2 regions of the Devosia rhizosphaerae genome follow, and region 1 is predicted to be linked to the other one. Evidence: riboswitches for the same ligand, from Rfam matches in the RefSeq annotation. Region 1 holds a riboswitch; the other holds the start of a gene.
What was found. Region 1 has a riboswitch for thiamine pyrophosphate ahead of QOV41_RS03580 (YkoF family thiamine/hydroxymethylpyrimidine-binding protein). Riboswitches for the same ligand answer to the same signal wherever they lie in the genome.
Positions count from the first base shown of each region.

Region 2: another riboswitch for thiamine pyrophosphate. It lies ahead of thiB (thiamine ABC transporter substrate binding subunit); the one in region 1 lies ahead of QOV41_RS03580 (YkoF family thiamine/hydroxymethylpyrimidine-binding protein).

Region 1 is NZ_CP126539.1:727,781-738,448, reverse strand. Features, by position in the region: gene QOV41_RS03605 (LLM class oxidoreductase) at 1-234, opposite strand, end outside; gene QOV41_RS03600 (NtaA/DmoA family FMN-dependent monooxygenase) at 231-1,031, opposite strand; gene QOV41_RS03595 (ABC transporter substrate-binding protein) at 1,028-2,035, opposite strand; gene QOV41_RS03590 (ABC transporter ATP-binding protein) at 2,039-2,788, opposite strand; gene QOV41_RS03585 (ABC transporter permease) at 2,785-3,579, opposite strand; gene QOV41_RS03580 (YkoF family thiamine/hydroxymethylpyrimidine-binding protein) at 3,596-4,204, opposite strand; TPP riboswitch at 4,195-4,306, opposite strand; gene QOV41_RS03575 (alpha/beta fold hydrolase) at 4,359-5,180, shown strand; gene QOV41_RS03570 (hypothetical protein) at 5,137-5,505, shown strand; gene QOV41_RS03565 (hypothetical protein) at 6,131-6,379, opposite strand; gene QOV41_RS03560 (serine hydrolase domain-containing protein) at 6,642-8,585, shown strand; gene QOV41_RS03555 (sensor histidine kinase) at 8,640-9,878, shown strand; gene QOV41_RS03550 (DedA family protein) at 10,152-10,668, shown strand, end outside.
Region 2 is NZ_CP126539.1:981,339-992,006, forward strand. Features, by position in the region: gene QOV41_RS04740 (ATP-binding cassette domain-containing protein) at 1-604, opposite strand, end outside; gene QOV41_RS04745 (ABC transporter permease family protein) at 591-2,201, opposite strand; gene thiB (thiamine ABC transporter substrate binding subunit) at 2,209-3,213, opposite strand; TPP riboswitch at 3,283-3,380, opposite strand; gene QOV41_RS04755 (thiamine diphosphokinase) at 3,401-4,099, shown strand; gene rpoH (RNA polymerase sigma factor RpoH) at 4,158-5,030, opposite strand; gene QOV41_RS04765 (RluA family pseudouridine synthase) at 5,195-6,223, opposite strand; gene QOV41_RS04770 (DUF6476 family protein) at 6,222-6,554, shown strand; gene QOV41_RS04775 (coiled-coil domain-containing protein) at 6,556-7,842, opposite strand; gene QOV41_RS04780 (DUF1134 domain-containing protein) at 7,875-8,441, opposite strand; gene QOV41_RS04785 (YHS domain-containing (seleno)protein) at 8,568-9,035, shown strand; gene QOV41_RS04790 (histidine phosphotransferase family protein) at 9,123-9,833, shown strand; gene QOV41_RS04795 (response regulator) at 9,915-10,280, shown strand; gene QOV41_RS04800 (RNA polymerase sigma factor) at 10,277-10,668, opposite strand, start outside.

The DNA of each region.
Region 1 (10,668 bases):
GATATTGACCAGAACGGCGACGCGGCTTTGGCTCGACTGGTTTTGGGACGGATTGACACCTATCATGTCGGGCAATGGGGCATCGGGATCCGCTTGGGCGAGATCGGCACCGAGGAACTCGGAGAGCTTGGCCAGCACGTGCTCAATGACCATGAAGCCATTCATTTGCGCCAGGCGATCCTCGGCCTGCTGACGGGTGCGGGCGGCGATGGGTACGATGCCGGGGTAAATCAATAGGCTTTCGGGCGCGCGGCCATGCAGGACCGCGCGCGCGCCTTCATATCTCGGTAGAAGGCTTGAGCGTCGGTGAGGTCAGATTGAACGGTGAAGACGATGTCCGCATAGCGGGCGGCAAAGTCACGGCCGGCTTCGGAGGCACCGGCTTGCGCAAGGATTGGGCGACCTTGTGGTGAGCGAGGGACGTTGAGCGGACCTTGGCTGCGCACGAAAGGGCCGTCGTGGCTGATGGGCTGCACCTTGGCGGGATCGAGATAACGGCCTGACTGCTTGTCGGCAATGCGGGCTGCTGTGGCCCACGAGTTCCAGAGGGCAATTGCAGCCTCGGTGACGTCCACGGCGCGGGCATAGCGCTCGGCGTGATCGGGCATGGCGTCGAGCCCGAAATTGCGGGCTTCAAGCGGATTGGACGAGGTGACGATGTTCCAGCCCGTCCGGCCCTTGGTGATGTGATCGAGCGAGGCAAAGCGTCGGGCTAGATGAAACGGGTGATCAAAGCTGGTCGAGGCGGTGCCGATAAGCCCGATGCGGTGCGTGACTGAGCCAAGGGCCGAGAGGATGACCAGCGGGTCCATGGCATCGGAAAGATGCCGATCAGCACTTTGCTGTAGAGCCAGCACGTCGCCCAGGAAGAGGGCATCGAAACCGCCCTTCTCGGCGCGACGCGCAATGTCGATCCAATAGGCGAGATCGGTCGAGGCGAAGGCATTGCTCTCCGGCATGCGCCAGCCGGCTTCATGGCTGCCCAAGCCAAATATAACGGCATTGAGCCCCATGCGCCGGCTGTTACTCATGGCGTACTGCCGAGATAGTCATTGGAGTAATAGGCGGTGAAATCGGGCTTGGCGGTTACCGGAGCGCCATCGCCGTCCTTGAGGATGCCCGCATCGAACAGGAAGGTGCCGACTGCGTCCATCTTGGCGGGGTCGATAGTGCCGACAGTGCCGTTTTCGGCCTTGAGATAGTGACCATCGATCAGGGCTTGCAGAGAGGCACGGACGAAATCGCGGTCGAGCAATACATCAGCATTGGCGGCGACCAGGATGTCGGCGGCCTCATCGGGATGGGCAACGGCATACTCATAGCCGCGCTGGGTGGCGCCGATGAAGGCCTTGGCAGTTTCGGCATTGGCGGCAAGGTAGGTGCTGCTGGTGCCGATGAAATTGGTGTGCTGATCAGGCACGCCGAAATCGGCGTAGCGGAAGGCGCGCTGCGCCGGCCCGTCACGCTCGGCTTTAACGCCTTCCCAGGTATAGACTTCGAGGGTGAAATCGACCGCGCCATTGGCAAGGGCTTCATAGGCAGAGGTGCCGAGTGTGACAGTTTCGAACTCGCCTGTGCCACCATCGTGGCGAATAATCGTGCCGATAAGGGCGCTTTCCCAGGCGCTCCCAAACCCAGCATAGATTTTGCCGTCTAGATCGCTAGGTGTCTGGATATCCTGCCGGTCGGCATTGAAGACGAGACGCCCGGTTTCGGTCTGGACCAGGGCATAGGTTGCGACGAGATCGGCACCGGCGGTGCGCTGGGTAAAGAGGCCAATGGAGCCCAGGATACCGAAATCGGCAACATGGTTGGCGACCAGTGTTCCGGCGGACGTATCGGTATAGGGGAGAATTTCAACCGCAAGCCCGGCCTCTTCGTAGAAGCTTTTCGCTTCGGCGACGTAGAGGCCGATGTGGTTGGTATTGGGCGTCCAGTCGAGCGCGATGGTGACGGGAGTGGGCTGGGCGAAAGCTGGCGTTATGGCGAGCGTGGCAGCAAGGCTAAGCGCGGGGATCAGGCGAGAAAGGGTCATGGATCAGTTCTCTGGATTGAGCAGGGTCTGCAAGACTTCGGCTTCCAGGGCGGCAAGGGCCGGTGACCCGATAACCTGGCGGGGATGCTCGAGGGGAACCTGGAATTGATGGGCGACGCGGGCGGGACGGGCCGACAGCACATAGATGCGATCGGACAGGAGCACGGCTTCGCGCACGTCATGAGTGATGAGGAGGACTGTCCAGCGGTGGCGGGTCCACATATCGGCCAGCCAACACTGCATCTGGGTTCGGGTCAGGGCATCAAGCGCGCCGAAGGGTTCGTCGAGCAGGAGCATGGAGCGCTGCTGGACGACAGTACGCAGCAAGGCGGCGCGCTGACGCATGCCGCCCGAAAGCTGGGCGGGATAGTGGTTTTCAAAGCCGGCAAGGCCGAATTCGCCAAAGAGCGGCGCGACCTTGGCGTGGGCGGCTTGACGGCTGACGCCCTGGATTTCAAGGCCAAGCGTCGTATTGTCGATGATGCGCCGCCAGGGCATGAGCGCATCGCCCTGCGGCATGAACGCGAACCGGTGTTGCGCTGGGGTGAGGGGTTGGCCATCGAGCAGCATCTCGCCAGCATCGGGCGTAGTCGCGCCGGTGAGCAATTGCAGGATGGTGGATTTGCCGGCGCCGGAAGGGCCAAGGATGGAGACGAATTCGCCCGGTTGCACGCTGAGGCTGACATCGGCGAGGACGTCAGTGGGGCCGAAGCTCTTGCGCAGGTTTTTAAGGTCAAGGCGGGCCGGGCTCATGGGCGGCTTTCCGTCAGGCGAGCCCACGGCATGGCGGCGCGTTGCAACAGCACGGTTGCGCTGAACAGTAGCAGCGTAAGCGTGGCGCTGACAAAGACCGCGGCGAGCACAAGATCGGGTCGGAAATTGTTCTTGGCATTGAGGATGTAAATGCCCAGGCCCCGGGCCGCGCCGGCATATTCGGCAAAGATGGCGCCGACCACCGCATAGGTGATCGAGATGCGCAGGCCCGCAAAGAAATAGGGCAAGGCGGAGGGCAGCCGAGCCATGACGAAGATGCGCCAGCGGGAGGCACCCATGGAGGCAAGGAGCGCCGAGATATTGTGGTCGGTGGCTTCATAGCCCTGGGCGAGGGCCACCAGCATGGGGAAGAAGGTGACGAGCGCCACCAGAACTATCTTGGGTGTGAGGCCGAAGCCGAACCACAAGACAATCAGCGGCGCGATGGCCACGAGCGGCAGGGTTTGGGTGATAATGAAGACGGGAAACAAAGCCCGGCGTAGCGGCCGGAAAAAATCAATGAGGATCGAGAAAACAAAGGCGGCAGTGAGCGAAGAAGCAAAGCCGAAGGTCGTGGCCTGAAGCGTTGCGAGGGTGTGGCGAGCGAGGGCCTCGCGCTGCTCGAAACCCTGGACGATGATGCGCGACGGCGCGGGCAAAGCGGTTGCGGAAATGCCCGAAAGCTGCACATAGGCTTCCCAGCCCAGGATCAGTGTGGAGACCGAGGCTACGGCCGGTCCGGCATGGCCGAAGAGGCGCGCGAGCAGGCCCGGCAAGGCGGCGTTCGACATGAATCGGCCTTCCTGTTCAGCGGGCGCTGGGGCTGTTGGCCGAAACCGTCAGGTCGATGGTGACATGGCCCTCCGGTGGGCCGAAGCGGCAGAAAACCTGCTCAATGGTGGCAAAGAGGGCACCGGTATCGCCATTGAGCTTGGTGGCGAAATGCTTGGACTTCTCGAACGTACCCGACTGCTTGAGAAAGTCGATGCAGCCATAGATTTCGTCCATGTGGTTGCCCTGCCCCAACACGTAAAGCGAGAGCTGGGCGACCGAAAACACGTCCATGTCGGGGGCATTCTGCACCGCGGCCAGCGCTGTCGTCTGCCGTTCGGCCAAGGGCGCGACCGGGCCATCGAAATGCGACGAAGCGCAGATGGCATCGTCGGGCTCGCCGGGACAGCCGCGCGAAAGGGTAGCCGAAAGGACACAATGTTTGCCGCTGCGCGCGGCGGCGCTGAACAGGTCGCGCATGGCCGGGAACAGCACTTCTGGGGGACCGACCAGCAGCGTCGCGATATCGTCGGTCTCGATGCGCAACTGCTCGCGATAGGGATCGAGCGCGGACAAGGCGCTCGTGATGACGCCGACGAAGTCGTCGGTCATGGGATATAGGGAAATCTGTGCGCCAGAAAACATCGCCCGCCTCGCTCCGCTGGTATTACCCAGATCAGCTATAGGGTCCGAAGGCTATCTGCCCTCATCTCAGCCCCGACCTACGGAGCACCCCTGTGGATGGCCACACCTTATGCGCTGAAGTTCCTCAAATGCAAGCCTTCTCAACGGGGTCCATCTGAGCCGATCAAACGTAATTCGCGCAAACGATAAAGTCCGCGCCGTCATCTTCCTGGTGCACGGGCTGGGCGCATCCAGCGAGCAGTTCCACGCTGAGGCGATTGCCTTTTCTCGCCAGGGCCACCGCGTCCTGGTGCCAGATCTCCGCGGGCATGGCTTGTCTGGGGTACCCGCCAAAATTGATCCTACGGGCTTCACAGGTCCGGCGCTGGCGCAGGACCTGCTCGATATCCTGGACCAGGCTGGCGCCGGTCAGGTGCACTGGGTCGGCAATTCGCTGGGGGGCATCCTGGCTCTCTATCTCCTCGGCACGCCGGCCGAGAAGCGACTGGAGACGCTGGCGCTGTTCGGCACCTGCTTCTCCCTCGACTTGCCGGCGGCGACCTCGCTGGCACTGCGCCTAGTCTTCCTGCCGGGAGCGCCGGTGATCGCCTGGTTAACGGCACGCGGCACCACCAGGAGCCCTCAGGGCGGGGCAATCATCAAAAAGGCAATGCGCCAGTTCAATGTCGTAGCCGGCGCGGCAATCACCGCCAATATCCGCCGCTATGATTTCCTGGAAAGTGCCCGGGCATTCAACCCGCCCTTGCTGGTGCTTAGGGGTGGGCGCGATCGAGCCGTCAACCTGCGCCTCAAAGGTGATATGGAGAAGCTCCTAGATTCTCCCAATCTCAGATTCGTCGAGCTGAAGCGGGGCGGCCATTGTGCCAATCTGGATGTGCCGGTGCAGTGGCGAACCTCTTTGCTGGGCCACTGGACGCATCAAAGGAGTGCGGATGGAAGAAACCAAGCACCTGATCGACGCGCGTCGTCTGTATAGCGAGCTGATGGCCAGCCAAAGCAGTTCTGACGACCCGCGGCTGCAACGGATCTTCGAAACAGTGCCGCGCGAGGCCTTTCTGCCACCAAACTGTAGAGCTCGTCGAGGAACTCGGCGGATCGCCTATTGCCTACTGTGCTGTGCAGTGGGGGAAACCGACATCGCCGTCATGCTTGCACCAAGCGAGGAGCCGCTCGAAGGCAAAGCTGTTAGACTGGCGGCCAAGCCGACCAGTCTGCACCTGTTTGACCGCATAACGGGCAAACGGCACGAAACGCAGGTGCTGTACTCCAACAACGCTAGAGCTCCGGCATTGGCAGTGTAACGGAGCGCCAGCAAAAACTGCGATCTGCGGACAAGTCGGTTGGGCCGCCCGAGCGCGACCAGTCCGCTTGCCATCCCCTCGTTGTCCTTGATGGCCTTCCGCATGTTGCAATTTAGGGGATGTGGAGCTTCGCGCTTCCCAAGAGCGGCTTGGTCCTATTGGGGACCAAGCCCCCCTCGATGCAGCAAGGATCGGGCACAGGACGGCAAATGATCGATAACGCCCCACCTGGGGCAACCTTCCATCTTAAGCAGAAGGTGGCGCTCAAACCTGCCTCGGCAGCTATCAAGCCGCGCCGAAAGTGTATGGAAAGTAGATCAAGAACGGCTTGGAGCAGATGATCCGTCGCATGACGCCCGACTGGCGGACCCGGCTCGCCGAGCTGCCAGCGCCGACGATTGGAACAGCCCGTCTCATGATCAGAGCGATCCCGATTACCTATGCTTTCGGGAGCCAAAGGCGGAATAGCAGGCGTTCAGCCAAATCTGGCCCGATGGCAGTTGCCGCCCCCCTGCAGTCATTCCTGCTGATTACGTGGTTGCCCATTTTATTAGCTACCGCTCAACAACACATGACCATTCCCAAAGAGGGCTGCAGGCGGCGTGGCCGCCTCCATAGGGCCGGTTCAGCTTCGCCCCGGTGTCACCGGCTGCAAGGTGTCGGCATCAAAGAACAGCATGCTCGTGCCGCCATGCCCGTTCGGGACCCAGGCGCGGATGAGACCGCTCCATTCTTCTACGCCAGTGGTTTGCACGCCCCGGTCGCGAAGCGCAGTTTCAATGGCGAACTTGGAGCGGCCATGGATGGTGTCTTCGTCGTCGCTTTCGTTGGCGAAGGCAGGGGCGGCGCCCATACCGGTTATGCGAGCGGGCATATCGGCGCGTAGATGGCGAAGGTGCTCAACGACTGATCACGTGATTTAATGGTCAAGACCCGCTAGCGACTCGGTCGAGACGTGCGCGATCTAGGCCGTGCGACGGCACCGATTACTTAACCGAGGATGTACTTGGGCCAGGCGACAGCCCTTTCGGATGGAGGGGCTGGGGGTTACCCCCCAGTCCTTTCAGGGGGTGCTCCCGGTGTTAGCGAGCAGAGCCGCCATCGATAATGAAACCATTCAATTTATGAGGTTTCAAATGCGAACGCTGACCATGCTCGCCACGCTGGCAATAACGCTCACCGGCCCGGCCCTGGCACAACAGGCTGAGCTCTCACCGACGCCAGAGCCTGCGGAAAAGAGGCTCCAACAGCAAGACGTCGACACTTGGCTCGACGGTATCGTGCCCTATGCTCTCAAGGCCGGTGACATTGCCGGCGCTGTGGTCTCGGTCGTCGCTGACGGCGACGTCCTTACGACCAGGGGTTATGGAGTGGCCGATGTCGGCACTGGCAAGCCAGTCGATCCGATGCGAACGCTGTTCCGCGCGGGGTCCGTGTCCAAGCTGATGACCTGGACGGCCGTGATGCAACTGGTTGAGCGCGGAGCACTCGACCTTGACACCGACGTCAACAGCTATCTCGATTTCATCATTCCGCCATTCGAGGGACAGCCCATCACTCTGCGGCAGATCATGACTCACACGGCGGGCTTCGAAGAACAACTCAAGCACGTCATCACATTCGATCCGCAAGCCGTGGTGCCTTTCGAGGACCTCGTCAGGGACTTCATCCCGGCGCGCATCTTCGCCCCGGGGACCACGCCCGCCTACTCCAACTATGCCACCGCGCTCGCCGGCTACATCGTTCAGCGCGTTTCGGGGGAGCCGTTCGGCGAATATGTCGACGAGAACATCTTCACGCCACTCGATATGGAGAGCGCGACCTTCTCGCAGGACCTGACGGAGGCGCAGCTCAGCGACCTCTCCCATGGCTATCACACAGCCAGCGGCCAGCCGACGCAGTTCGAATTGGCAGCCGCGTCGCCGGCTGGGGCACTTACTGTCACCGCTCCCGACATGTCCCGCTTCATGCTGGCGCATCTGAATGAAGGTCGTTTGGGCGAAGCGCAAATCCTTGAGCCCGAAACAGCGCGGCTCATGCACGAGCGAGCCTTCGCCAGCATTCCGGCGCTCAACGGCATGACCCTCGGGTTCTACGAGAATTCAATCAACGGGCATCGCGTGATCAGCCATGGCGGCGACACCCAGACCTTCCATTCCGACGTCAATCTGTTCATCGACGAAGGCGTCGGCGTTTTTGTCTCCATCAACAGCACCGGCGAGAACGAGGCGGCCTATGATCTGCGGGCCCTGTTGTTCTCGGAATTCGCCGATCGCTACTTTCCCGGTGAAGATGCGCCGCTGTCTACCGACATTGGGGAGGGAAATGCCCATCGCCTAGTCGGCCAGTGGACGGCGTCGCGCCGCTCCGACACAAGCTTCATTAGCCTGGCCGAACTCTTGGAGCCGACAGTCATCAGTGTGACTGAAGATGGCAAGCTGCAGGGAACCAACCTGCCCATCATCGGTGCCGATATCCACGAATGGATTGAAGTGGAGCCATTCGTCTGGCAGTCGAGCAACAGCCACGAACGCATTGCAGCGATCGTCGACGAAACGGGTGCAGCCCGCTTCAGCCTCGACACCATGGCGCCGACCATGGTGTATGATCCGGTACCATGGCAGCGCTCGGTAAGCTGGCTCCTGCCTGCCCTCCTCGCGAGCCTAGGGGTTCTGGCGATTGCTGCCGCACAATGGCCTGCTGCCGCTTTGATCCGCCGGCGTTATGGCGCGCCGCTTGCGCTGCCCGTTGGCGCTCGTGTGGCCTATCACGGGCTGCGCGCATCGGCCTTGGTGATCGTCGTTGCGTTCGCGGGCTGGATCGCGATGCTGACGGCGATGTTCAACGACCTGAGCCTGCTGAGCACCAGGACCGATCCTTTGGTGATGACACTGCAGGCCCTGACGGTGATCGGATCGTTTGGCCTGGGCGCCAGCGCCGCAGCCAATGCCGCCTACGCTATTCGTGATCGGCGAGGCGTGTGGTCGATCATCGTCGCCATCACTTTTGCGCTCGCCTCAATCGGGGTGATCTGGACGGCATTCGTCTACAACCTGCTGAAAATCGGCGTGAGCTACTAGGAGGGGATGATGAACCAGAAGGCACAACCCACTCCCCCGACTTTTGTGAAAACAATGACAGCTACCTTCCGCTCGCTCTTCAGTCGCGAGCGGTGGGCGCCGGTGCCGCGCCAGAGCCTGTTCCTGTTGACCGCCTTGCCGCTGGCTCTCACGGTGCCAGTGCTGATGATAGTGCTGGTTTCGGTCGGCGCTGGTTTGACCGTGCTAGGCATTGGTCTCATTCTGCTTTTCGCCGCAGCAGGATTGGCTCGCTGGTTCGGGGCGCTGGAGATCCAGCGCCTCACCTGGGCGGGTGCCGTGGCAATCGAGCCGCCGAGCTGGCCGGACTTCAACGACCAGGGCTGGTGGCAGCGTATTAGGTTGGTTCTGCTCGACGGCCACCAGTGGAGCTATATCGTCCATAGTGGGCTCTACCTTGCGCTGGGCACTTTCACCGGCAGCTTGGCTCTCGTCTGGATCGCCACCATTGTGAATGGCGCCACGCGGTGGATCTGGAACGACTGGGCCGTGATGCTGTCGCGAGAGATCACCGACCCGATAGTTTGGTGGCCGACGGTTTGGACGCCCCCGCCCTTCGTGCATGGCGCCCTCACGGTCCTTGCCTATTCCGTGCTCGGCGCTGCCGCGGCAGCCGGGCTGCCGTGGTTCACCCGGACTATGGTTGCGCTTCATGACCGCATTGCGAGGGTGTTCCTTGGGAGGTACAGCCCCGAGGAACTCGATGCCCAGATGGCAGGCCTGCGCAGGTCCCGGCAGTCGGGGGTGGCCGCCGAGGGCCGGACGCTGCGCAAGCTTGGCAGCGACCCCAAGGGCGCTGCCGAATTGCTCGCGGAAGCAGGGCGCCGATCAGCTCTGACCCTCGACGAACTGCGGAGCCTGGTGCGAGGGTTGGCTCCTCCGATTTTGCAGGATCGGGGACTGACAGCAGCTTTGGCGGCACTGGCCGAGCGCAATTCGATCCCCACCACCGTCTCGACGGCATTGGATCCTAGTATCGAGATCCCGCCCGCTGTGCAGCAGGGCATCTACTTCGTGGTCGCGGAACTTCTGGCCAACACCACAAAGCATAGCGGCGCAAATCAGGTCACCATTGCCTGTGGGACGGAGTCAAATGGGCAGACGATCGCCGTGACGATCGCTGATGACGGAGCCGGCGGCGCAAGGATGGTGCCTGGGCATGGGCTTGCTGGAATCGCCGAAAGGATCGAGGGCCTCGGAGGTCAGTTCTCAGTGGACAGTCCGCGAGGTGGTCCCACTTCGGCCACCCTGCGCATCCCGTCCAGGCTCTCATGAAACGGATGATCGCCAGTCGATAGCTGCAGGATTGCCGATCGTGAAGGCGGTCGCCTCCGAACTTCCGAAAACGCTCGTTGAGCGAAGTCGATGATTGAGCAACTCACATTTGCCCATGGAACGCATTTCGAAAGCGTGTGAGCACGAATAAGCCAAATCTCCGAGAGTACATACTCCCACCAGAGTAGTCCTCAACTCCCGCTGGCGGATGTGCCCCCCGATCATCACCGTCATGATGATGCCTTGGACCACTCATCGGAAGCCGCGTCTCACATGGACTTATGGAACCAGATCATCTCTCCACTTCTGGGGTCGCCCTGGATTTACGTGCTGATCTTCGCATTCGTCCTCATCGACGCCTTCTTCCCGCCAATACCGAGCGAGGTGGTCGTCGTCGCTCTTGCTGCGCTGTCGGCGTCAACAGGGACGCCCGAAATGTACCTGCTCATAGCAGCAACCGTAGCGGGCGCCGTGTGCGGCGACAATATAGCCTATCTTTTCGGCAGGTTTCTTGGGCAAGAGCGGATCAGTGGGTCGAAATGGCAAATGGTGGCCCGCGCCAGTATGTGGGCGCGTAAGGAACTCAATCGGCGACCCGTGCTGATCATCCTGACGGCGCGCGAGATCCCGGTCGGCCGGACAGCGGTGAACATAACCGCAGGAGCGACCGGCTTTCCATGGCATAGGTTCGCACCGATCTCGGCCATCGCCGGTGCGGCTTGGGCCGGTTACACTTTTCTGATCGCGGTGTTTGCGGGGGTCTGGTTCGACAAAAACCCCATTCTCGCGA
Region 2 (10,668 bases), 250 kb from region 1:
ACTGACGATTGGCAATCGCAGCGATGTCATCGCTGTGATGGCTGACGAGAATGGTGTGCCAGCCATGCCTTACCGTGAGGTCGCGCACCAGCTCCCGGATGACGCCTCGGGTATCGTCATCAAGTGCGGAGAAGGGCTCGTCGAGCAGCAGCACCGGTCGTTCGCGCAGCAAGGTCCGCGCCAACGCCACCCGCTGTTTCTGGCCTCCTGAAAGCGTCGCTGCCGGTTGGGCGCCGATCCCCTTTAGCCCCACCTCGCTCAGCGCTGAGGCAATGGCCCTCTGTGCTTCTGCCCTTGGGGTGCTACGCGGCAAGCCCAAAACGACGTTCTTGGCGGCCGAGAGGTGATCGAACAAGCTCTCGGACTGCAGGAGTAGTGAGACGGGTCGCTGCTCCGGCTCAAGGGGAAGCAGGTCACGCCCGTCCAGCGCCAACTCGCCAGATATTGGGCGCTGAAATCCGGCGATTAGATCGAGCAATGTCGACTTGCCCGAACCGCTGGCGCCCGAGACTGCGGTCACCGCGCCAGGTTCGGCAGAGAAGCTGAACTGGTATGGACGTGCCTGCCCTAGATAGGCGAAGGTGAGCGAATTAGCGCGCAGCATTGGCGAGCCTTTCGAAGAGTTTGGGCAGGCCGATGAAGGCTACGATGGTGCCCACGAGGAGAATGGCGGCGATCCCACCCGCGTCATTGCTGCGATAGGCCCCCAAGGCGCGGAACATCATCAGAGGCAAGGTCTGGAAGTCTTGTGTGCCGAAGAGCGCGATCACGCCCAGATCGCCCAGCGAGAAGCAGAAGGCAAGTGCCAGCATGATGCCCAGATCACGGCCGATCAGGGGGTACTCGATGGCCCGGAACTGCTGCCATCCGGTCAGGCCCAGCGAACGGATGAGCTTGCCCCGGGTCCGGTTTATCGCTTCGAGCGGCGGCCCCAGGGTTGCCATGGCGAAGGGCAGGGCAAGCAGGCTGTTGCCCAGGATCACCACTGCAGGCGCCGCATGCGCCGGAGCGATCCCAAAGGCTCGCACCAGGAGGAAGAAGCCAAGCGCCAATACCACCGCGGGAACGGCCAGATAGGCAAAGGCCGGAGTTCCCAGCGCGGTCCGCAGTCCGCCATTGCTGGTGCCTGCGCGGCCCAGAGCCAACGCCAAAGCCAGGGCAAGCGTCAGGAGGGCGGAGGCCGTGCCGATGCCCAAGCTGCTCAACGCGGCCCACCAGAAGGTGGGTCGTGAAAGCAGCGAGATCATGTCAGGTCCGATGCCGTCGACGAGAACAGCGATGAGCGGGAGCAGGAAGGCAAGAAGACAGAGCGTCAGCACAATGGCCTGCAGCAGGCGGGCCAAGCCGGCATCGCGCCAGCGCGGTAGTGTGGAGGAACCAAGACTCGTGGTGATCGGCGCCATGGCCGAGGCCGCCAGAATAACTGCCGAGCAGATGGCGATCTGCGTCGCCGCCAGCCGCACGGCACCGGTCAGATCGAAATCTTGTCGGACGGCGGCATAGATCGCCACTTCCAGCGTCTGGTTGGCGGGACCACCGCCCAGCATCAAGACAATTGGAAAGCTGGTAAAGGCAAGGAGAAAGATGATGGCCGCGAGGCCCGGCACCGTGCCGCGCAACGCCGGCCAGTCAATGATGCGGAAGCGCGCCCAGGCCGATAGCCCCAGCGATTGGCCGGTCTTAAGCCGCGCGTCGGGTATGGCGTCGAGACGCGCGAGCATGATGCGTGCGGTAAAGGCCGCATCGAGAATGACATGGGCAAAGAGAATGCCCGAGAGCCCAAATGCCGGGTTACCGATCGGCGCCCCGAACAAGGCTTCGCTGAGCTGATTGATCCAGCCATTCCGGCCCCAGATGGAGAGGAGCCCGAACGCCACCACCATGCCCGGCGTAACGATGGCCGAGGCAAACAGCGCCACCACCAGCTCGCGGCCAAAAAAGCGCAGTCGGTTCAGCGCCCAGGCCAAGCCCATGCCCACAACCAGCGAGATGATCGTGGTCAGCCCCGCCTGGATGGCGGTCATCCGCACCAGATGGGCGATGTCGAGCCTGGAAGATCCGGAGCCTTGGTCCGTTGCCGCGGCGAGGATCGACCAGAGCAGCAGCCCGATCAGCGCGCCGATGGCAAGCGCCAGCCCGGTGGCCACCGCGACCCGCAGGGGGCGTCGCGGCAGCGTTCCGGCCAGTGGGGAAACGGCCATGGGATGCCTACTGGATGGCGGTCAGCATCTCGTCGATCCAGGCCTGCCGGTTGGATTCGATTTCCGCGTCGGAGAGGTTCAGCGTCTCTTCTGGCTGCGGCAGCTCGGCAAAAGCCTGATCGATTTCTGCATCGCTTTCCACCGGGAACATCCAATTGTTCATGGCGATGATTACCTGCGCGTCAGGCGACACGAGATAGTCAAGGAATTCGCGCGCGAGCTCCTGATTGTCCGACGACTTGAGAATGCCGGCGACTTCCACCTGGGCGAAGTGCCCTTCCTCGAACAGCGCCGCTGCGATGCTCGCATCGTCCTCGGCGATGATGTGGTAGGCCGGCGATGTGGTATAGCTCAGCGCCATGTCCGCTTCCCCGCTGAGGAAGAGGTCATAGCTTTCGCTCCATTCGCGGGTGACAGTGAGGATATGGGGCGCCAGGCCCTCCCAGATCTCCGCCGCGCGATCGCCGTAAGCGGCCTTGATCCAGAGTACGAGCCCGAGGCCCGGCGTCGCCGAACGGGGATCCTGCACGACGATCTTGAAGTCCTCGGGCAGCGCAATCAGTTCCTCGAAGGAGCTGGGTGGATTATCGACGCTGTCGGTGTCGTAGACAAAGGCGAAGTGGGAATAGTCGAACGGCACGAACTGCTCGTCCGACCACGCCTGCGGCAGGTCGAGGCCACTGAGGTCCAGGCCATGATCGGCAAAAAGGCCGGTCGAACGCGCCTCCCCGGCAATGGCGGTATCGAGCCCCACGAGGACGTCGGCTTCGGTGGTCTCGCCTTCCAGCTGCACGCGCCGCAGCGTGCCAATGGAGCTGTCGGCCGCCACCCAGTTCACCGTGCAGCCATCGCACACCGCCTCGAAGCCTTCCTTGAGCTTGGGGCCGGGGCCCCATTCGGCGGCAAAGCCATCATAGGTGTAGACAGTGAGCGTCGGCGCGTCCTGGGCAAGGGCGGGCGCTGCAAGCAGTCCGGAAAGGACCGCAGCAATGAGGTGGGCAGATTTGACCATGGGTCATCCCTTCATCGTTTGCGGCCATGAAGAAGGGGATGCGTCAATGGCGAGGACGAAAACGAGACGCCCTTGCCATCTCGAACTTCCTCCGCCAGCATGACCTGGTTCAGGTTCAATGGGTAACTCTCAGCTCCGGAAAATCCGGAACACCCCAGCGAGACGCCCCAGACTTAATGAGACTTCCGTGACAGCACAAGGGACTATCGTCGAACAGGCCCTCGAGGTCCTTGCCTTCGCGTCGCCGCTGGCGATTGTGGGTGGCGGTGTCGTCGACCCAGCGCTCTTACGCGAATTGGCAGAGCGTGGCATTGCGCTGGTAGGAGCCGATGGTGGCGGCAACGCGATCGGTGCGGCCGGACTTACTCCGGCAGCGATCATCGGGGATCTCGATTCCCTCGTGGACCGGGCAGGGTGGGAACAGCGCACGCGCGTCATCCATATTCCCGAGCAGATCACCACCGACTTTCAAAAGGCGCTCTATTGTACCAAGGCTCCCGTGACCCTGGCGCTGGGCACCACGGGCAAGCGGCTCGATCACACGCTTGCTGCGCTCAGCGCCGTCCTGCAATTCGCCCCCAGCCGCCGCCTGCTCCTCGTCGATGAGGTTGATGTGGCGCTGGCAGTCACGGGCACCATCACCTTCGAGGCCAGGGCCGGCGAACGGGTGTCGGTCCACCCCCTTGTCCCCATCAGCTTCACCCGCTCCACCGGCTTGCTCTATCCGGTGGATGGACTGACGCTCGCAGCAGGCGGCCTTATCGGCACGTCGAACCAGGGGCTGGGCGGGCGCGTCGAGATTGTGCCGGCTTCCGATCTCCCCTGGTTATTGATCCTGGGCAAGGAACGGCTTTGGGATCTTGTCGAGATGCCAGTCGGCGCCTGAAACGAAGCAACAAAAAAGGGGGGCCGGAGCCCGCCTTCGCTAATTGAGATAGTGATCGTTACGCGTCGGCGCGCGCCGCAACCTTGACCGCGTCCTGCACCTTTTCAAAGGCGCGGACCTCGATCTGCCGGATACGCTCCCGGCTCACGTCATATTGCTGCGCCAGCTCCTCGAGCGTGGACGGATTTTCCTGCAGGCGACGCGCCTGGAAGATGGCTCGCTCACGATCGTTCAGCACGTCCATGGCGTTGTTCAGCAGACCCATGCGCTCGCGATATTCCTCGCTCTCGCCCAGCGATGTTTCCTGGTCGGGTGTGTCGTCCACCAGCCAGTCCTGCCACTCCGACGAGCCCTCATCCGCCCGCATGGGCGAATTGAGCGAAGCGTCGCCGGAAAGCCGCGCATTCATCGAGACGACGTCGTCTTCGGTGACCTTGAGCGTCGTGGCGATCTGCTTGATCTGGTCGGGGTGTAGGGCACCGTCTTCGAGCGCAGCGATCTGCCCCTTCACCTTGCGCAGGTTGAAGAACAGGCGCTTCTGCGCGGCAGTGGTGCCGATCTTGACCAGGCTCCATGAGCGCAGCACATATTCCTGGATAGCGGCGCGGATCCACCACATCGCGTAGGTCGCAAGGCGGAAGCCCTTTTCTGGCTCGAAGCGCTTCACCGCATGCATCAGTCCAACATTACCTTCCGAGATCACCTCGGAGATGGGCAGGCCATAGCCGCGATAGCCCATGGCGATCTTAGCGACGAGGCGCAAATGGCTGGTGATCAGCTTCTGGGCGGCGCCGGGGTCGGCGTGCTCCTTGTAGCGCTTGGCCAGCATGTATTCTTCATCCGGCTCCAGCATTGGGAACTTCCGGATTTCCTGAAGATAGCGGCTTAAGCCCCCTTCGGATGAGAGGACGGGAAGATTGGTTTGGGCCATATGAACGCACCCCCTTTTTGATTTCCCCCGCTGACGCGGGCGGAAGACAGTCCTATGATGTCCGTTGTCGGCCCATCGTCAGACTACGATGGATATAAGGACGCACTTGGGCGATTGTAAGAGCGAGAATCGCTACAAATGTATGACGCGGTGATCAGTTCCCGCTAACGGGCGAAAGCCTTGTTGAATGGTTCCAATGCGTCCTCCAGCTTCTGCAGGTCCTCGGGCAAAGGCGCCTCGAAGAACATCTCTTCTCCGGTTGCCGGATGCTCGAAACCGAGCTCGGCGGCATGCAGAGCTTGGCGGCCCAGCGCCTGAATGGGCGTCGCTAGCTCGGCAGGCAGACGATTGATCTTGGTGGCGTATCCAGATGCATAAACGCTGTCGGCGACCAGCGGATGCCCGATATGAGCCATGTGAACGCGGATTTGATGCGTCCGGCCGGTTTCGAGGTGGCACTCGACACGGGTGATGTCCCAGCCGGGGTCGCCAAATCTTGCCTGCACGAAGTAGTGGGTGATCGCTTCGCGTCCATCCTTGCGCACTGACTGCTTCAGGCGATTGTTGGCGTCCCGGCCCAATGGCGCGTCGACACTACCTTTAGCCGTCTCCGTCATACCCCACACAAAGGCGATATAGGCGCGATGCAGCGGTCCGGTCCTGCCATGGTCAGCGAACTGGTCGGAAAGATGCTTGTGTGCCTTTTCGGTCTTGGCGGCCACCATGACACCTGAGGTGTCGCGGTCGAGCCGATGGACGATGCCGGGCCGGCGAACGCCCCCGATCCCCTGCAAGGATGCGCCGCAATGATGGATTAGCGCATTCACCAGCGTCCCTGAGGGTGAACCCGGGGCAGGGTGGACCACCATGCCTACGGGCTTGTTGATGACGATGAGATGGTCGTCCTCGAACAGGATGTCGAGTGGGATGTCTTCGGGTTGCGGCTCGGGATCTTCAGGCGGTGGCGCGACAAGGGTGATTGTCTCGCCGGTCTTTAGCCGGTATTTGGGCTCGCTAACGACCGCGCCGTCGATGGTGACGGCGCCGGTCAGGATCAGATCCTTGATCCGGTTGCGGCTCAGGACGTCGTGCGCCTTGGCCAATACAGCGTCGAGCCGCCCGCCCGCCAGCGCCTCGTCGACGACGAGTTCGACCTCGTCGCCCTCAAACTCTAGATCGGTATTTTCGGCCATGAACGATCCTGAAATTGCCAACGAGCCGCTCTCTCCAGAGGCGGAGGCCGCGCTGCGCAAGGCGCGCCGCGCGTTCCTAATTGCGATTGGCACAATGGTTCTGGGCTTTATGGCGATTGCGTTCGCGCTTGTCTATCGGATCACGCGTGACGCGCCGCCGCCCAGCGTCGCGGAAAGAGTGGTTTTGCCCCCGGCGGCCGAAGTTGCTGCCGCGGTTGTGAGCGATGGGACGATCAATGTCACCTATCGGCTGGACGGCATCACCCATCTCGCCCTGTTCGACCGGGCTACCGGGGAATTGGTCCGCACGATCGTCATAGCCACCGAGTAGCCTAACGACTCTGGATTTCCCGCAGCGCGGTCATGCGATCCGATACGGCACCCGAGCGATCGGGGGCAGGCAGGTCGTCTTGTTTCGCTTCCGTCTGGTTTTCTGGCCCGTCATCGGCAAAGCGCTGGATGCGATCGAAAAGGCTCTCATCGCTCGGTGCGCTGGTGGGCTGGACGTCGGCGGAATAGACGATGCGGGTGACGCCCGCCGCAATGTCCCTTAACTGGTCCCGCAGCTGGTCTTCCGAAATTTTCTCCGTGCCCCAATCCGCCAAGATGCTGGCCTCCACCGTGGCCACCTTTTGGCGCACAGCGTCCAGATCGTCTTCTGCACTCAGCTCATCTGCGAGTAACCCCGGCTGGGTTTCCGTTTCTCCGGCGTCAGAGACGGGCCGGCTTTCGTCCAGCAGGGCATTTAGCCGGCTTTCGGCGCTGGCAATGCGGGCTTCGGCCGCGGCAAGCTCATCGGCATCGATGTCGTTGCCGTCGCTGCGCTTGGCAAGGGCGGCGCGCATCTGGGCAATGGCCGCGGTCGCTTCGGCACTACGCCGGTCGGAGGTTTCCAGCCGCGCGAGGAGACTATTGGCCTGTTCTTCAAGGAAGGCGGCGCGCTTGCGTTCAATCGCCAGCGTCGTTGTCAGCCGGTCGACATCCTCGTCATAGTCTCCCGACAGCACCGTTCCACCAGGCTCGGTGCCTTGCGGCAGGTCACCCCGCAGGGCTTCCCGCAAGGACTGCAACTCCGCAGTCCGCGTTTCCAGGTCGCGTTCGCGCATGCGCAGGCGCTGAGCAAAATCGGTGTTTTCGCGTTCGAGCTCCTGCACCCGGATGCGCAGATCTTCCCCGCGCGCTTCCAGGTCGGCCACGATCGAGACCAGCCGCTGGTTCTCGGCCTTGAACATGCCGGCTTCGGCACGCTTTTGATTGTAGTCGCTCAGTTCTTCGGCGAGCCGCTTGCGCAGCCCGTCAATTGTCATCTCAAGACGGCGCGTGGTCAGCGCGAACTCGGCCCGCAACTGGTCCTTGTCGGCGCGGAATTCGGCCATGGTGATGGGCGTTGCCGCCTCGATGCGACGCTTGGTCAGGCGCACGGCGCGCTTCCACACCGCCGGCATGATGATCAGGGCCATCAGCGCCGCGGCAAACAACCCCAGCGCGAAATACATGATGTTCTCGATGACCATCGCAACTCCGGACCCGCGCGGGTTCGTTACCGCAGGAATATCCCCAATGGCAACTCCGCTGGCCCAGCCACCGTGCCCCGCGCCCACCCTACTGGGTTTGCGCATGGGCGTCACCTTGGCCCTCGAACGGCTGCAGGTCAGAAGGGGTTCCAGGTAGGCTGGTTGGTGAAGTTGAGATAGCCGACATTGACGCCCAGGCGAGCGCCAACGCCAGAGCGGATCGGGATCATCACGACATTGCCGCGCTTCAGCACCGTCATGGCAAAGCCGCCCACGACATAGGCCGAGCCGTTGAGGCCGGCAAAGCGTCCCAGGGCGTCGGGAACCTGAGAGAGGTTGTAGACCAGCACCATGACCTTGGAGCCGTCGCCACCGATGTCGAAGCCGATCGATGGCCCTTGCCAGAAGATCATGTATTCACCCGCATTGCGGGTATAAAGCGTGCCCTCGCCATAGCGGGCGCCGGCAAACAGTGCCCCGCCGGCGTCCTCGCCTAGGATATAGCCATTTGGTAGCCCGAATTCGCTGACGGCGCGCTCCACCAGCGAGGCCAGACCTTGCGCCGCCGACCCGAAAAAGGCGCTGCCCTTGTCGACCAGCTCATTCCCCGAATAGGTGTCGCTGAGCGAACCCTGCGCCAGGACGGCTGGTGCCGGCGCGAGAAACCCAAGAATGGCGAACAGCAGGACGAGGCGCTTGAGCATGGTGATCTCCCAGGCGATCGGCATGGGGTTGGTAAGACCTTAAGGTCTGCTGCTGCAGACTGCCGCTACCAGCACGCCGATCAATTTGGGTCGATGATGAAGCAAACCTCTAAACAAATCTTAACCATGCTTGCCTTTGTTTTGCCGCTATTGGCCGTGCTCACGGCGGGCAGTGCCCCGGTGCGAGCCCAGTCGGTGGTGACCCTTATCGTCACGGACCCGCTCACCGGCATCGCCATTGGTGGCATGGACCCGGTGAGCTACTTCACCGAACCGTCACCGGCGCTGGGCCTCCCGGATTACGAGTTCGTCTGGCAGAACGTCCCTTGGTATTTCTCGACCCCAGCCAATCGCGACGTCTTCAGTCAGGCTCCCGAGATCTACGCGCCGCAGTTCGGTGGTCATGGCGCCATGAGCATGGCGCGCGGCTTTGTGTCGGACAGCGATCCTCGCCTCTACACCGTCTTCAAGCAGCGGCTCTATCTCTTCTACTCGGCCTCGGGCCGCGAGGCGTTCTTGCTGGCGCCGGATGCTGCCGCCATCAAAGCAGAAGAAAACTGGGCGCAGCTCTCCAAAACCCTGTCGATCAACTGATCGCGCCCGGCGCAATTTGGTGTCCCTGTTAACCGCTGAGGCTCTAATGTCGGCAAAAGTGATTCTTGCCGACACGGAGACCTTCTCATGGCCGACATCATCGAGCTCAAGGCGACGGACCTCGCCGCCATGCTGTGCAGCCGCGTCTGCCACGATCTGATCAATCCGATCGGCGCTATTGGCAACGGGCTTGAAGTGCTTGCTGACCCGGCGCAGTCTGAGATGGCCGAAGGCGCCCGCGACCTTATCGCTTCGGCTGCCAAGCAGAGCCGCGGGAAGCTTGAATTTGCCCGCCTTGCTTATGGCGCCTCTTCCACCACCGGCACCGACATCGACACGCGGGAATGCGAGCGCGTGGCGCGCATCCTCTTTGATATCGAAAAGGCCGATCTCGAGTGGAACGCGCCGCTGATCCTTTTGCCCAAGCACAAAGCCAAACTCTTCATGAACATGCTGTTGATTGCAGCCGGTTCGGTGCCGCGTGGTGGCGTGGTAACCGCTAGCATCACCGGCGAAGCCGGGCAGGAGAAATTTGAGTTCACCTCGCGTAGCGATCCGGAAAAGCGACAGAAGACGCTCGTGCCGTCCGGTGCCGCCGGTCTGCTCTCGGGCATGCCCGAAGAGGGATCAGTCGACGCGCGAGGCATTCAGCCGTTCTACACGGGCCTGCTTGCCCGCATGACCGACATGGAGATCGAGATCGGGCTCGAAGATGCGCAGTTCTATTTCCGCGCAACGCCCAAGGCCCCCGCGAGCACCGAAACCGTTCCTGAAAGTGCACCGGCTGCTACGGAATAGCGGTACAGTCCGCTAACCAATCCGTAGCATGTGCCGTTCATAATCGATTGGTGCGTCAGTCTCTGCGGAGCCCGTTTTCCGATGAAGTCCTGCCTGATTGTCGATGACTCGAGTGTGGTGCGCAAAGTGGCGCGCCGCATTCTCGAGGACATGGACTATGTGGTCGACGAGGCGGAAGACGGGCAGGAAGCCTATGATAAATGCCGGCAGCAAATGCCCGACGCCATTCTCCTGGACTGGAGCATGCCGATTATGGGCGGGCTGGAATTCCTCAAGCTACTAAGGGGCTATGTCGGTGGTGAGAAGCCCTATGTGGTGTACTGCACCATCGAAAACGACATCGGCCACATCGCCATGGCCCGCAAGGCCGGCGCCAGCGCCCATATCCTCAAGCCCTTTGACCGGCCCCTGCTCGAAGCCAAGTTCGACATGGATCTGGTGGCCTAGCTCGCCACCGCCGCGCGGCCGAGCAGATAGCGCCGCTCCCGGTCATTCCGCGTGAGGTCGGCTGCCCGGCGAAACTCCAGCATGGCTTCGGTATGCCGGCCCAGCCTACTCAGCAAATCGCCCCTGATGCCGAACAGCAGATGGTATTTTTGCAGTGCCGGGTCGTCCTTTATGCGGTCGACCAGAGCGAGCCCGGCCGCTGGCCCCTCGGCCATGGAAACCGCAACCGCCCGGTTGAGCTCGACCACCGGTGAGGGGGCCCGGGCAGCAAGGCGGCCATAGAGTTCGGCGATCTTCCTCCAGTTCGTATCTTCGTGTTTGCTCGCCTGGGCGTGACAGGCGCCGATCGCGGCTTGCAAGGCGTAGGGCTGGTCTGCGCCACCTAGCG